Regions from separate parts of the Streptomyces sp. NPDC087845 genome, predicted to be linked through region 3. Evidence: riboswitches for the same ligand, from Rfam matches in the RefSeq annotation. Region 3 holds a riboswitch; each other region holds the start of a gene.
What was found. Region 3 has a riboswitch for cobalamin ahead of ACIOMQ_RS12470 (prenyltransferase/squalene oxidase repeat-containing protein). Riboswitches for the same ligand answer to the same signal wherever they lie in the genome.
Positions count from the first base shown of each region.

Region 1 (3,265 bases), on a different contig from region 3:
GTGGCGCGCGCCCGGATCGCACTGGCGGAACTGCTCCTCGCCGCCGAGCACGGGTCCGACGGCGAAGCCGGCTCAGCCGCCGTCGCCGGCGCGGGCCGTCCAGCGTTCCTCGACCTTCGCGATCCTCCAGTACGCCAACGCCACCGCCCACACCAGCACGAAGAGTCCGACGATCAGGTAGCCGACGTTGCCCAGGTCGAGGCCGGAGATCCAGCTCGTGACCGAGTCCCGGAGATCGAGCTTGTCGTGCAACACGGTGACCAGCTCGATCGTGCCGATGAGAAAGGCGACCGCGATCGACAGGCCCGTGATGGCGAGGTTGTAGAAGACCTTGCGCACGGGGTTGGAGAAGGCCCACTGGTAGGCGAAGTTCATGAACGTCCCGTCGAGCGTGTCGAACAGGCTCATCCCGGCGGCGAACAGCAGCGGCAGGCACAGGATCGCGTACCAGGGCAGACCGGCTGCGGCGCCGCTGCCCGCCATGACCATCAGGGTGACCTCCGTGGCGGTGTCGAAGCCGAGACCGAAGAGGAAGCCGAGCGGATACATCTGGCCGGGCCGGGTGACGGACCGGGTGAACCGGCCGAGGATCCGGTTCATGAACCCTCGCGAGTCCAGGTGCTGCTCCAGCTCGGCCTCGTCGAAGCGGCCGGCGCGCATCGCCCTGAACACGCGCAGAATGCCGGCGAGCGCGACCAGGTTCAATGCGGCGATCAGGTAGAGGAAGGACCCGGAGACGGTCGTGCCGACCACACCCAGCACCTGGTGCGCGCCCGAATCCTCGTTGATCAGTACCCCCGCGAGGCGCGCTCCCCCGGCGACCAGTGCCGCCATGGCGATGACCACGCTGGAGTGTCCGAGGGCGAACCAGAAACCGACCGACACGGGCCGCTTGCCGTCGGCCATCAGTTTGCGGGTCGTGTTGTCGATGGCGGCGATGTGGTCGGCGTCGAAGGCGTGCCGCATGCCGAGCGTGTAGGCGGTGATCCCCAGCCCGATGCCGAACGCCTTGGAACCGACCTGGTAGTGCTCCGGCACGACCAGCAGGAACAGCACTCCGAACGCCACCACGTGCAGAGCCGCAATCACCGCCAGCAGCCCCGCGGTACGGATGGTGTCCTCGCGCCGCCATGTGAACACGGCGGAGTCGGGCAGGGTCATGCGGTCACGCTCCAGCACCTCGTGGATGACTTCGTGAGATGCCGTGGCCGGTCTCCTGGCTGACGGGTTCGCTCGCGCTCGTGCCCGCCCCTGCCTTCCCGGCCGCGCTCTGCGGCCAGTGGCGTCAGTGGGACGGATACTCCCCGATCACAGTGGCGAGGGCCGCTCCGGCCTGAGACTCCTGGAGTCTTTCACCGGTCTTCCCGAACACCACGGCGCGCCCACTCTAGGTTCCCGCGAACGGCGCCTACAAGTCCCGCCTACAAGTCCGGTGGCGTGCGCGGCGGTTCCCCCCCGAGACGTGACCGCGGCCTCCGGGGAGGGAATGGCCCGGGGAACGCCCTCCATTCCCTCGGCGCGGAGGGCGCGGAGGGCGTGGAGGGCGCGGAGGGTCAAGTCCCCTTCCCGGCATACCGGAGCTCGTGACGCAGGACGCCGCCCTGGCGCACGGCCCCGTCGTGGCAGCGGATTAAATCGCACGCCACGGGCGTTGTTCCTGTTCAGCGCCGATTCGTAGAAGAGTGGAAGAATCGGGCAGATCTGGAGGCATGGCTGTGCACGGTGAGTACAAGGTCCCGGGCGGGAAGCTCGTCGTCGTCGATCTGGACGTCGAGGGCGGGGCGTTGCGCAACGTACGGGTGGCCGGGGACTTCTTCCTGGAACCGGACGAGGCGATTCTCGCGATCGACGCGGCGCTCGAAGGTGCCCCGGCCCACACCGACACCGCCGGGCTCGCCGCCCGGATCGACGCGGCCCTGCCCCCCTCGACCGTGATGCTGGGCCTCAGCTCCGAGGGCGTCGCCGTCGCCGTACGCCGGGCCCTCGCGCACGCCACCGAGTGGAGCGACTACGACTGGCAGCTCATCCACGAGGCGCCGCAGCCCCCCGCGCTCCACATGGCCCTCGACGAGGTCATCACCGCGGAGGTCGCCGCCGGCCGGCGCCCGCCGACGCTCCGGGTCTGGGAATGGGACTCCCCCGCCGTCATCATCGGAAGCTTCCAGTCCCTGCGCAACGAGGTCGACCCCGCCGGTACGGACCGCCACGGGGTCACCGTCGTCCGCCGCATCTCGGGAGGCGGAGCCATGTTCGCGGAGCCGAGCAGCACCATCACGTACTCCCTCGCCGTGCCCCAGTCCCTCGTCTCGGGCCTTTCCTTCGCCGACAGCTACGCCTACCTCGACGACTGGGTCCTCGAAGCTCTCGGCGACATGGGTATCAAGGCCTGGTACCAGCCGCTCAACGACATCGCGACCGAGATCGGGAAGATCGCCGGAGCCGCCCAGAAGCGCGTCGTGGGTCCCGACGGCGGGCCCGGCGCCGTGCTGCACCACGTGACGATGTCCTACGACATCGACGCCGACAAGATGCTCGACGTCCTGCGCATCGGCAAGGAGAAGATGTCCGACAAGGGCACCAAGAGCGCCAAGAAGCGTGTCGACCCGCTCCGCCGGCAGACGGGTCTGCCGCGCGCAACCGTCATCGACAACATGATCGACTCCTTCCGGAAGCGCCACGGCCTCACCCGCGGCCGGGTCACCCCCGAGGAGATGGCCCGGGCCGAGGAACTCGTACGCACCAAATTCGGTACGGCCGAGTGGACGGCGCGAGTGCCGTAGCCCCTGGGGCCGCGGCGCGGACAACCGCTCTCGGGGCGGTGGGCCCGGGACGCCCGCCATGCCGCGGCCACCCGGCGTTCATGTCGTCCGGAGACGATGCGCCGGATCGATCGGGCTCCACGGGACGGAGCGAAGAACGCATGAAACGCCTCGCCTCCACCGCCGCCCTGGCCCTCGTGGTCTCCGCGGTCCTGGGCGTCTCCCAGCCTGCTCAGGCCGGTCCCCGGCCGTCGGGTCCGCCGGGGCCGGGCTTCTATTCCACGAAGACCCCGTACGAACCACGGCAGGACGCCCGGACATACCGGTCGGCGCCCAAGGGCTTCGTTCCGGTGTTCACCGAGAGCGTCTCGCGCCACGGCTCGCGCACGTCGACCAGCAGCGAGGACGGGGACCTGATCCTCCAGCTGTGGGACAAGGCCGCGAGCGAGGGGGAACTCACCGGGCGCGGCAAGCACTTCGGCCCCGAGGTGCGGTCGCTCCTCGAC
Region 1 is NZ_JBIUVC010000003.1:5,800-9,064, forward strand. It holds partial or broken gene ACIOMQ_RS09280 (sigma-70 family RNA polymerase sigma factor) at 1-48, shown strand, start outside; gene ACIOMQ_RS09285 (HoxN/HupN/NixA family nickel/cobalt transporter) at 73-1,161, opposite strand; cobalamin riboswitch at 1,189-1,391, opposite strand; gene ACIOMQ_RS09290 (biotin/lipoate A/B protein ligase family protein) at 1,716-2,780, shown strand; gene ACIOMQ_RS09295 (histidine-type phosphatase) at 2,921-3,265, shown strand, end outside.
Region 1: it holds a riboswitch for cobalamin, as region 3 does, so the genes downstream of both, ACIOMQ_RS09285 (HoxN/HupN/NixA family nickel/cobalt transporter) here and ACIOMQ_RS12470 (prenyltransferase/squalene oxidase repeat-containing protein) in region 3, are expected to answer to the same signal.

Region 2 (3,265 bases), on a different contig from region 3:
ATGCTCGCGTACAAGCTGTGGCAGCGTGACCAGCGCGCCCGCAAGGGGGGTGCGTCGGCATGAAGGACGGCGTGAACGGCGTCGCGCTCGGCGTCTTCATCTTCTTCTTCCTGGCCGTCACGGTCATGGGCTTCCTGGCGGCACGCTGGCGGAAGGCCGAGAACGACGCGAGTCTCGACGAATGGGGCCTGGGCGGACGGTCGTTCGGGACCTGGGTCACCTGGTTCCTGCTCGGCGGCGACCTGTACACCGCGTACACCTTCGTCGCCGTTCCCGCGGCGATCTACGCGGCGGGCGCGGCCGGCTTCTTCGCCGTGCCGTACACGATCCTCGTGTACCCGCTGATCTTCACCTTCCTGCCGCGGCTCTGGTCGGTCTCGCACAAGCACGGGTACGTGACCACCTCGGACTTCGTCCGCGGGCGCTTCGGCTCGAAGGGGCTGTCGCTGGCGGTCGCCGTCACGGGCATCCTCGCCACGATGCCGTACATCGCACTCCAACTCGTCGGCATCCAGGCGGTGCTGGACGTGATGGGAGTCGGCGGCGGCGAGAACACCCACTGGTTCGTCAAGGACCTGCCGCTGCTGATCGCGTTCGCGGTGCTCGCCGCGTACACCTACTCGTCCGGCCTGCGGGCGCCCGCGCTGATCGCGTTCGTCAAGGACGGGCTGATCTATCTGGTCATCGCGGTGGCGATCATCTACATCCCGATCAAACTCGGGGGCTTCGACGACATCTTCGCCAAGGCGGGCGAGGCGTTCTCGCAGAAGAACGCGGCGGCCGGCAAACCGGTGGCCGGACTCGCGCCCGGCGAGGCGGGCCAGTGGGGCTACGCGACCCTGGCGCTGGGCTCGGCGCTGGCGCTCTTCATGTATCCGCACTCGATCACGGCGACGCTCTCCAGCCGCAGCCGCAACGTGATCCGGCGCAACACCACGATCCTGCCGCTGTACTCGCTGATGCTGGGTCTGCTGGCGCTGCTCGGCTTCATGGCGATCGCCGCCGGGATCAAGGTGGACAACGGGCAGTTGGCCATCCCGCAACTGTTCGAGGACATGTTCCCGGACTGGTTCGCGGGCGTCGCGTTCGCCGCCATCGGCATCGGCGCGCTGGTGCCCGCCGCGATCATGTCGATCGCCGCGGCGAACCTCTTCACCCGCAACATCTACAAGGACTTCCTGAAACCGGACGCGACCCCCGAGCAGGAGACCAAGGTCTCCAAGCTGGTGTCGCTGCTGGTGAAGGTCGGCGCGCTCGCCTTCGTCCTCACCATGGACAAGACGGTCGCGATCAACTTCCAGCTGCTCGGTGGGATCTGGATCCTCCAGACGATGCCGGCCCTGGTCGGCGGCCTGTTCACCTGCTGGTTCCACCGCTGGGCGCTGCTCGCGGGCTGGGCGGTCGGCATGGTGTACGGGACGGTGGCCGCGTACGGCGTCGCGAGCCCGACCCAGGCGCACTTCGGCGGGTCGTCCAAGGAGATCCCGGGGATCGGTGAGATCGGGTACATCGGTCTGACGGCATTCGTGCTGAACGTGGTGGTGACGGTGGTGCTCACCTTCGTCCTGAACGCCGTGAAGGCGCCCGCCGGGGTCGACGAGACCTCTCCGGCCGACTACACGGCCGACGCCGGCGACCTGGGCGTCCAGGTGGAGCTCCCGCCGGCCACGGCCGGGGCTCCCGGCGGCCACTGACGGCCGCGCCGATACCGTGCGGACGGCCCGTCGAGCCCCTCCAGCGGGGCGCGGCGGGCCGTCCGCACGGTCGGGGTCCCGCGGCCCGCAAGAGGGCCGCAGAGCCCGTTCTCCGGGTCCGAGTTCTGTTGCGCGACACAACATGTGGGGGCTGCCTCATCGGGCGGCCCCCACATGTATGCTCATCCTCGCTGTCGCCGCAGGGGAATCCGGTGCGAATCCGGAACTGTCCCGCAACGGTGTGTTCGGTGTGCTTTTGCGCACCCCCGAGTGAGTCCGAGGACCTGCCGGCAGCGCATCCGGCTCGACCGAACCGGATGCCAGACGTCCGGGCCTCGCGGATGGGCCGGTGGACGCCGAGTGGAGTACTGCCCTGCCCCGGGCCCGCCTCTGCCCGGCTGCCCCGTTCCCCGCCGGCCCCGAGCCGAGCGAGGGAGAGCACCACGTGACCATCGCGCCAGCCGATCCGGCTTCAGTCGCCCTGTCCGAAGCAGTCGAGTCCGAGGCGACCGCATCCGACGGACCGGGGACCGCGCTGCTGCGGACCCTGACCGACCTCACCGCCGATCTGCCCGACACCGACCCCGGTCGCGTCGCCGCCGCCGCGCTGCGCGGCCGCAGCGCCCGGGCGGACGAGGCCGAGCTGCGGTCGCTGGCCACCGAAGCCGCCGCGGGGCTGATCTCCGAGGACCCCGCCTACTCCCGGCTCGCCGCCCGGCTCCTGACCCGCACCGTCGCGGACGAGGCGGCCGGACAGGGCGCGGTCTCCTTCTCCGCCTCGGTCGCCGTCGGGCATCGCGAGGGACTGATCGCGGACCGTACGGCCGCGTTCGTCGCGCTGCACGCGGCGGCCCTCGACGCGCTGGTGGAGCGTTCGCTCGCCGACGGCGCCGACGACCGCTTCGGCTACTTCGGGCTGCGGACCCTGCACAGCCGCTACCTGCTGCGCCACCCGCACACCCGCCAGGTCATCGAGACGCCCCAGCACTTCATGCTGCGCGTGGCGGCCGGGCTCGCCGAGGACGACTCGCAGCGCGCCCTGGACGAAGTCGCGGCGCTGTACGGGCTGATGAGCCGGCTCGACTACCTGCCGTCCTCGCCGACCCTGTTCAACTCCGGCACCCGCCACCCGCAGATGTCCTCCTGCTATCTGCTGGACTCCCCGCTCGACGAGCTCGACTCGATCTACGACCGCTACCACCAGGTGGCGCGGCTCTCCAAGCACGCGGGCGGCATCGGTCTCTCGTACTCCCGCATCCGCGCCCGCGGTTCGCTGATCCGCGGCACCAACGGGCACTCCAACGGCATCGTGCCGTTCCTGAAGACGCTCGACGCCTCCGTCGCCGCGGTCAACCAGGGTGGCCGCCGCAAGGGCGCTGCCGCCGTCTACCTGGAGACCTGGCACGCGGACGTCGAGGAGTTCCTGGAGCTGCGCGACAACACGGGCGAGGACCAGCGGCGTACGCACAACCTCAACCTGGCGCACTGGATCCCGGACGAGTTCATGCGCCGGGTCGACGCGGACGGCGACTGGTCGCTGTTCTCGCCCGCCGACGTGCCCGAGCTGGTCG
Region 2 is NZ_JBIUVC010000021.1:105,639-108,903, forward strand. It holds gene ACIOMQ_RS35795 (DUF3311 domain-containing protein) at 1-63, shown strand, start outside; gene mctP (monocarboxylate uptake permease MctP) at 60-1,694, shown strand; cobalamin riboswitch at 1,870-2,001, shown strand; gene ACIOMQ_RS35805 (ribonucleoside-diphosphate reductase subunit alpha) at 2,140-3,265, shown strand, end outside.
Region 2: it holds a riboswitch for cobalamin, as region 3 does, so the genes downstream of both, ACIOMQ_RS35805 (ribonucleoside-diphosphate reductase subunit alpha) here and ACIOMQ_RS12470 (prenyltransferase/squalene oxidase repeat-containing protein) in region 3, are expected to answer to the same signal.

Region 3 (3,265 bases):
AACAAGTTCTCGTTACAGTGGGCGCGGTGCACCGCACACCCGTACGTCCGGTACACCGGCCATGCCTCGGAGAGAGAGGGCGAGCCCATGACGCAGGTGACCGACCACGGCGGGGGCGTGCACAGCATCAAGGTCCCCATCCCGGACAATCCGCTCGGCCACACCCTGGTGCACGTCCTCGACACCGATCGCGGGCCGGTCCTGATCGACACGGGCTGGGACGACCCGGAGGCGTGGGACACGCTCACCGCCGGGCTCGCCGCCGTCGGCGCGGATGCCGGTGACGTCCACGGCGTGGTCGTCACCCACCACCATCCCGACCACCACGGCCTCTCCGGGCAGGTGCGCGAGGCGTCCGGGGCCTGGATCGCCATGCATGCGGCGGACGCCGCGATCGTGCGCCGGACCCGCGAGTCCCGGCCGGGCACCTGGCTGTCGTATCTCGTGGCGAAGCTCACCGCGGTCGGTGCGCCCGAGGAGCATCTCGCGCCGTTGCGGGCCGCCGCGGCCGAGCGGGGCCGGGCACACACCCTGCCCGGTCAGCGGGCCGCGCTCCCGGACCGGGAGATCGTTCCCGGGGAGCTCCTCGACCTGGCGGGGCGCACGCTGCGGGCCATCTGGACGCCGGGGCACACACCCGGCCATGTCTGCCTGCATCTGGAGGAGCGGCATCCGGGGAATCTGCCCGGCCGGGGCCGGCTCTTCTCCGGGGATCATCTGCTGCCCGGGATCAGCCCGCACATCGGGCTGTACGAGGACCCGGACGACGCCGCGGTCACCGATCCCCTCGGCGACTACCTCGACTCGCTGGAGCGCATCGGCAGGCTCGGGGCGGCGGAGGTGCTGCCCGCCCATCAGTACGCGTTCGCGGACGCCGCGGGGCGCGTACAGGAACTCCTGGCTCATCACGAGGAGCGGCTGACCGGGCTGCTCGGGCTGCTGGCCACCGCCCTGACGCCGTGGGAACTGGCCGAGCGGATGGAGTGGAACCGGCCGTGGGACCGGATCCCGCGCGGCTCGCGGAACATCGCCGTCTCGGAGGCCGAGGCGCATCTGCGGCGGCTGGTGAAGCTGGGGCGCGCGGAGGCCGTGGCGGGGAGCGACCCTGTGACGTACATCGCGGTGTGACCACTCCGCGAAGGGCTCTGCCGCGGCCACCGGCCCGGAACCCGCCCTTCCCCGCCCGGTACAGTGTGCGAGTCGTCATCATGCCCGTTCAGGGGGAAGCCGGTGCAAATCCGGCACTGACCACGCAGCCGTGAACCGTCGTTCCAGGCGGTGAGCCGGAATGCCCTGTCCGCGGTCGTGACCGGCTCCCGCCACCGGAACCCCGGTGGTCGGCACCGTCGAGGAATACGGGGCCGGAGCCTGGTGCCTGAGCGTGCCTGTGCCCGGATCCCCCCACAGGAGAGGCCCCGCCCGCCATGACCGTACGCCGCAGAGCAGCAACGCTCGCCGCCACCGCCACCGTGCTCTGTGCGGCCGCTGCCCCGGTCGCGGTCGCAGCGCCGTCCCCGTCGCCCTCGCCGTCCGCGGCGCTGCCGTCCGGGCTGTACGGCACGAAGGACCCCACCTACGACGGCGTCTGGCGGCAGTCGCTCGCCTTCCTCGCGCAGCGGGTCGAGGGCGTCACGCCCGCCGCGAAGTCGGTGGACTGGCTGATCTCCCAGCAGTGCTCCAACGGCGCCTACGCCGCGTACCGGCCCGACGTCTCCCAGCCGTGCACCGGGAAGACCGTGCTGGACACCAACGCCACCGCGGCCGCCGTCCAGGCGCTCGTCGAGGTGGGCGGGCACCGGGACACCGTGAACGACTCGGTCCGCTGGCTGAAGTCCGTACAGAACGAGGACGGCGGCTGGGGCTACTCCCCGGGCGCGGCCAGTGACGCCAACTCCACCTCGCTGGTGATCGGCGCCCTCGCCCGGCAGGGCCAGCGGCTAGGCGACATCACGACCCACGGCGGCAAGACCCCCTACGCCCCGCTGCTGGGGCTCGCGATCCCGTGCGGCGGCAAGGACGGGGGTGCCTTCGCCTACCAGCCCGACAAGGCCGGGAAGCTCGCCGCCAACGCGGACGCCACCGCGGCCGCGGTGCTCGGCACGATGGGCAAGGCCATGGCCGTCGGGAACAACGCCTCGGCCAAGGCGCCCACCTGCCACCCGGGGCCGGGGCCGGGGCTCACGCCCGAGCAGGCCGCCCAGAACGGCGCCCACTACCTCGCGGACGCACTCGCCACCAGCGGCCATCTCGACCTGGCGCCGATGCCCGGAGCCGCCGACTCCACCCCGCAGCCCGACTTCGGCAACACCGCGGACGCGGTCGTCGCGCTGTCCGCCGCGGGCCACCAGGACAAGGCCGCCAAGGCCGTGGCCTGGCTGAAGAAGAACTCCGGGGCGTGGGCCGAGCAGAACGGTCCCGCCGCCTACGCGCAGCTGATCCTGGCCGCCCACGCCACCGGCTCCGACGCCCGCGACTTCGGCGGCGTCGACCTGGTCGACCGGCTGAACGCGGCCGGTCCCGTTCCGGCGGCCGTCACGACGCCCGACCCGTCCGCCGAGACCGGGTACGTGGCCACGGAGAAGGACGAGGTCCACAGCGGCGACGACGTGATCGGCGGCGTGTGGTGGTACGTCGGCATCGGTCTCGTCGTCGGTGCGGGCGCCGGCTTCCTGATCAGCGGGCGCCGGAAGAACCAGCAGCTGTGAGGCGGGCGGGAAGGGCAGCCGCCCTCCTGGTGGTCCTGGGTGCCGTCCTGGCCGTGCTCGGCGCGGGGACGGCGTGGGCGGACGGGTACCGGTACTGGTCGTTCTGGGAGGGCTCCGGCACCGGCTGGACGTACGCCACCCAGGGCCCGTCCCTGGTCCGGCCGGACGACGGCGCGGTGCAGGGCTTCCGGTTCGCGGTGAGCGAGGACTCGCAGGACTCGGCGCAGCCGCGCCGCTCCCCCGGGTTCTCGGAGATCTGCGCGGACACCCCGGCCAAGGACGGCAGCAAGCGGGTCGCGCTGGTCATCGACCCGGGCACCGCGGCGGACGCCCCGGCCGGGGAGACTCCTCCCGCGCCGCGTACCGCGTGCGCGCGGGTCGCCCCGGACGCGAGCACCGCGGAGGCGCTCGCCTCGGTGGCCAAGCCGTTGCGCTACAACAGCGGGGCGCTGCTCTGCGCCATATCCGGCTATCCGGGCTCGGGCTGCGGCGAACAGGTCTCGGGCACCGGGCACGGGACGCCGGCCGCCCCCGCGTCCGGGGCCCCGGACGCATCCGCC
Region 3 is NZ_JBIUVC010000004.1:103,510-106,774, forward strand. It holds gene ACIOMQ_RS12465 (MBL fold metallo-hydrolase) at 88-1,128, shown strand; cobalamin riboswitch at 1,181-1,316, shown strand; gene ACIOMQ_RS12470 (prenyltransferase/squalene oxidase repeat-containing protein) at 1,425-2,705, shown strand; gene ACIOMQ_RS12475 (SCO2322 family protein) at 2,702-3,265, shown strand, end outside.